Regions from separate parts of the Paenibacillus sp. SEL1 genome, predicted to be linked through region 2. Evidence: a T-box and tRNA genes for the amino acid it is inferred to sense, from the RefSeq annotation. Region 2 holds a T-box; the other holds one or more tRNA genes.
The links. A T-box is a leader RNA that pairs with one kind of tRNA and senses whether it is charged. The one in region 2 lies ahead of ileS (isoleucine--tRNA ligase), so its partner is inferred to be a tRNA-Ile.

Region 1: it has a tRNA-Ile gene. The T-box ahead of ileS (isoleucine--tRNA ligase) is inferred to sense a tRNA for this amino acid. The anticodon was not compared.

Annotation. Positions count from the first base shown of each region.
Region 1 is NZ_CM137723.1:2,409,661-2,411,834, forward strand. It holds rRNA gene ACYCSE_RS10965 (23S ribosomal RNA) at 1-927, shown strand, start outside; rRNA gene rrf (5S ribosomal RNA) at 1,005-1,121, shown strand; tRNA gene ACYCSE_RS10975 (tRNA-Ile) at 1,158-1,234, shown strand; tRNA gene ACYCSE_RS10980 (tRNA-Ala) at 1,257-1,332, shown strand; tRNA gene ACYCSE_RS10985 (tRNA-Asn) at 1,337-1,412, shown strand; tRNA gene ACYCSE_RS10990 (tRNA-Met) at 1,447-1,520, shown strand; tRNA gene ACYCSE_RS10995 (tRNA-Ser) at 1,524-1,615, shown strand; tRNA gene ACYCSE_RS11000 (tRNA-Glu) at 1,648-1,719, shown strand; tRNA gene ACYCSE_RS11005 (tRNA-Val) at 1,726-1,801, shown strand; tRNA gene ACYCSE_RS11010 (tRNA-Met) at 1,832-1,905, shown strand; tRNA gene ACYCSE_RS11015 (tRNA-Asp) at 1,931-2,007, shown strand; tRNA gene ACYCSE_RS11020 (tRNA-Phe) at 2,072-2,144, shown strand; tRNA gene ACYCSE_RS11025 (tRNA-Thr) at 2,171-2,174, shown strand, end outside.
Region 2 is NZ_CM137723.1:23,782-25,955, forward strand. It holds gene ileS (isoleucine--tRNA ligase) at 1-1,304, opposite strand, end outside; T-box leader at 1,384-1,663, opposite strand; gene ACYCSE_RS00120 (DivIVA domain-containing protein) at 1,826-2,174, opposite strand, start outside.

The DNA of each region.
Region 1 (2,174 bases), 2.4 Mb from region 2:
CACGAATGGCGTAACGACTTGGGCGCTGTCTCAACGAGAGATCCGGTGAAATTTTAATACCTGTGAAGATGCAGGTTACCCGCGACAAGACGGAAAGACCCCATGGAGCTTTACTGCAGCTTGATATTGAATTTGGGTACGATCTGTACAGGATAGGTGGGAGCCGTAGAACTTTGAGCGCCAGCTTGAAGAGAGGCATCCTTGGGATACCACCCTGATCGTATCTAGGTTCTAACTTGGTACCGTGATCCGGTACGAGGACAGTGTCAGGTGGGCAGTTTGACTGGGGCGGTCGCCTCCTAAAGAGTAACGGAGGCGCCCCAAGGTTCCCTCAGAATGGTTGGAAATCATTCGAAGAGTGCAAAGGCAGAAGGGAGCTTGACTGCGAGACCTACAAGTCGAGCAGGGACGAAAGTCGGGCTTAGTGATCCGGTGGTACCGCATGGAAGGGCCATCGCTCAACGGATAAAAGCTACCCTGGGGATAACAGGCTTATCTCCCCCAAGAGTCCACATCGACGGGGAGGTTTGGCACCTCGATGTCGGCTCATCGCATCCTGGGGCTGAAGTAGGTCCCAAGGGTTGGGCTGTTCGCCCATTAAAGCGGTACGCGAGCTGGGTTCAGAACGTCGTGAGACAGTTCGGTCCCTATCTGTCGTGGGCGTAGGAAATTTGAGAGGAGCTGTCCTTAGTACGAGAGGACCGGGATGGACGTACCGCTGGTGTACCAGTTGTTCCGCCAGGAGCACCGCTGGGTAGCTATGTACGGAAGGGATAAGCGCTGAAAGCATCTAAGCGTGAAGCCCCCCTCAAGATGAGATTTCCCAGTATGTAAGACCCCTTGAAGACGACGAGGTAGATAGGTTGGGGGTGGAAGTGCAGTAATGCATGGAGCTGACCAATACTAATCGGTCGAGGGCTTATCCTAAGATAAAACGCAAATGAGTTTCGGATCCAGTTTTCAGGGTGTAACCTTGAATGTAGAATTTGCACAGCAAATTCATGTTTGGTGGCGATAGCGGAGGGGTTCCACACGTACCCATCCCGAACACGACCGTTAAGCCCTCCAGCGCCGATGGTACTTGGACCGCAGGGTCCTGGGAGAGTAGGACGTCGCCAAGCGATATCCTTCAAAGGATAATGAAGTTTTGCATGTTAGGGCCTTTAGCTCAGCTGGTTAGAGCGCACCCCTGATAAGGGTGAGGTCGGTGGTTCGAGTCCACTAAGGCCCACCACTTCCAGAATAACAAAAAGATTGGGGCCATAGCTCAGCTGGGAGAGCGCCTGCCTTGCACGCAGGAGGTCAGCGGTTCGATCCCGCTTGGCTCCACCAATATTCCCTGATAGCTCAGTTGGTAGAGCACTCGACTGTTAATCGAGTTGTCACAGGTTCGAGTCCTGTTCGGGGAGCCATGTTTTGAATATTTCTGAATTTTATATATAAGGTGGCGGCGTAGCTCAGCTGGCTAGAGCGTACGGTTCATACCCGTGAGGTCGGGGGTTCGATCCCCTCTGCCGCTACTCGGAGAGATACCCAAGTGGCTATAAGGGGACCCTCTGCTAAGGGGTTAGACTGCGAAAGTGGTGCGAGGGTTCGAATCCCTCTCTCTCCGCCATAAATTTATTGAAACCAGAACTTATTTTGCAAGGCCCGTTGGTCAAGGGGTTAAGACACCTCCCTTTCACGGAGGTAACAGGGGTTCGAATCCCCTACGGGTCATATTATGGAGGCTTAGCTCAGCTGGGAGAGCATCTGCCTTACAAGCAGAGGGTCGGGGGTTCGAGCCCCTCAGCCTCCACCATAAGAAAATTTGAGAAATGCCTTTTAATGTCGCGGGGTGGAGCAGTTCGGTAGCTCGTCGGGCTCATAACCCGAAGGTCGTAGGTTCAAATCCTACCCCCGCAATTAATTTCCTGTTGGAAATGCCTCTGGAACTGTGGTGTAGAGGCCTAACATGCCTGCCTGTCACGCAGGAGATCGCGGGTTCGAATCCCGTCAGTTCCGCCATTTTAACTTCATATATAATTGGCATATAAAGTGCGGATTATATGATGTAGTAATAAAAAAATATGGCTCGGTAGCTCAGTCGGTAGAGCAGAGGACTGAAAATCCTCGTGTCGGCGGTTCGATTCCGTCCCGAGCCACCTTTCAAGTGGGAAATGAGTAATGTGCCG
Region 2 (2,174 bases):
AAGAACTTGCCGAAACGTCCTTCACGTATATGACCCGGGTACCATTCGACTTCGCTGTTGTTGGCAATCAATTGATCCTTGATCGCAGTTGTTTTGATAAACCAGCTGTCCATAGCATAGTACAATAATGGAGTATCGCAGCGCCAGCAGAACGGATAGCTATGCTCGTATTTTTCCTTGCTGTACAGCAAACCTTTTTCGGACAGCATTTTAACAATATCCACATCACAGTCTTTCACAAAACGGCCTGCAAAATCAGTGATTTCCTCTACATAGTTACCTTGAAGATCCACTACGTTGATGAATTCAACACCATTTTCACGGCATACCCGGTAATCATCCTCACCATGCGCTGGAGCCATATGAACGATACCTGTACCGCTGGAGTCTGTTACGAACTTCGCACCCAGAATCTGATTACCCTTCTCAACCTGAAAATACGTAAATGGCGGGGTATACGTTTGGCCAACCAGTTCTGAACCGGATAGCGTGCCAATCACTTCATGATCGCCTTTAATTACGTCCTCAACCAGATTTTTAGCAACGATGTATACACCGTCTTCCTGCTTCACACGTGCATATTCCAGTTCAGGGTTGACGGCGAGCGCCACGTGACTCGGCAAGGTCCAAGGCGTTGTCGTCCAAGCCAGTACATATTCACCACTGCTATGCAGCTTGAATTTGGCCGTGGCGCTCAGATCCTTCACATCTTTGTAGCCCTGCGCTACTTCATGAGAACTTAGCGTCGTTTGACAATCCGGGCAATATGGACTCACACGATGACCACGATACAGCAGATCTTTTTCATGAATCGTCGCCAAAATGTTCCATACACTCTCGATATAGTTATTATCCAATGTAATGTACGGGTTATCGAGGTCTGTCCAATATCCGATTGCTTCGGTTAAATCACGCCATTGTTGCTCATACTCAAACACGCTCGCCTTACATTTTTTAATAAACTTTTCAACACCGTATTCTTCAATTTCAGGTTTGTGGGAGATTCCCAGCTGCTTTTGTACACCCAATTCTACCGGCAAGCCATGCGTGTCCCAGCCTGCCTTACGTACGACGCGGTATCCCTTCATTGTCTGATAGCGACCGACGAAATCCTTAATTACACGGCCCAGCACGTGACCGATATGCGGTTTACCGTTAGCTGTTGGTGGGCCTTCATAAAACACAAAATTTGGCTTTCCTTCACGATTTGTGATGGATTTACGGAATGTGTCCTCCTGCTTCCATTTGCTCAGGATGCGTAGGTCACGAGACCGTGCTTTTTCTTTAACATCCACTCTGTTCATACTGTCATACTCCCTCTCTGCTCATCAGTGATTTCTCTAGCATTTCCTAAAAAAAGCAACAAAAAAAGCCCCATCCCTATAAAGGGACGAGACTGTGCTCGCGTTACCACCCTGATTCCGTAAAAACAGACCATTAAAAATACAGTCTCATCACGGCTCTCTGAGCCCCACTCAACTACAGCAGGGCGCCATTATAACGCATGGCAAACGGTGATTGCTTACACACGCCATAAATCTTAAGCGCTTCAGCTCACTTCTCCGGGAGGATCTTCGGTCATGTTCTGAACGTTGGCTTGCACCGGAAGGCCAACTCTCTGAGGGACAAATCATGACGTACTCGTTCCCATCAACGAATTAAACATGTTAAATTCATCGAAATCAGCAACATCGTTGCCTTGAATAACAATCATCAGCCGACAGACGGATAATCATTGAATTCAGTATAGTATTTACAGTTATAGCCTGTTTAAAGATAAAAGTCAACCCTAACTAAGCCTGATAAAAGCTTGTCAGAAATGAAATTAGTAAATTTCTTTCATCTCACGCTCGCGCTCCAGTACTTCGCGTTCCCGGTTTTCAAGTGCTTCCCAGCCGTCTTGGCTTAACAAGTCAAGCTGTGCTTCCACCAGTGTACGAAACCGTGCTCGGTAAATCGATGCCTGCTTCTTCAGTTCTTCAACCTCCAACGCAATCTTGCGGGATTTGGACAATGCTTCATTCACAATACGGTCCGCATTTTTTTCCGCTTCCTTCACGATCAGTTGGGATTCTTTCTTGGCGTTGTTACGAACTTCATCAGCCGCTTCCTGCGCTACGATAATCGTCTTACTCAGCGTATCCTCAATCGTCGCGAAATGATCGAGCTTCTCC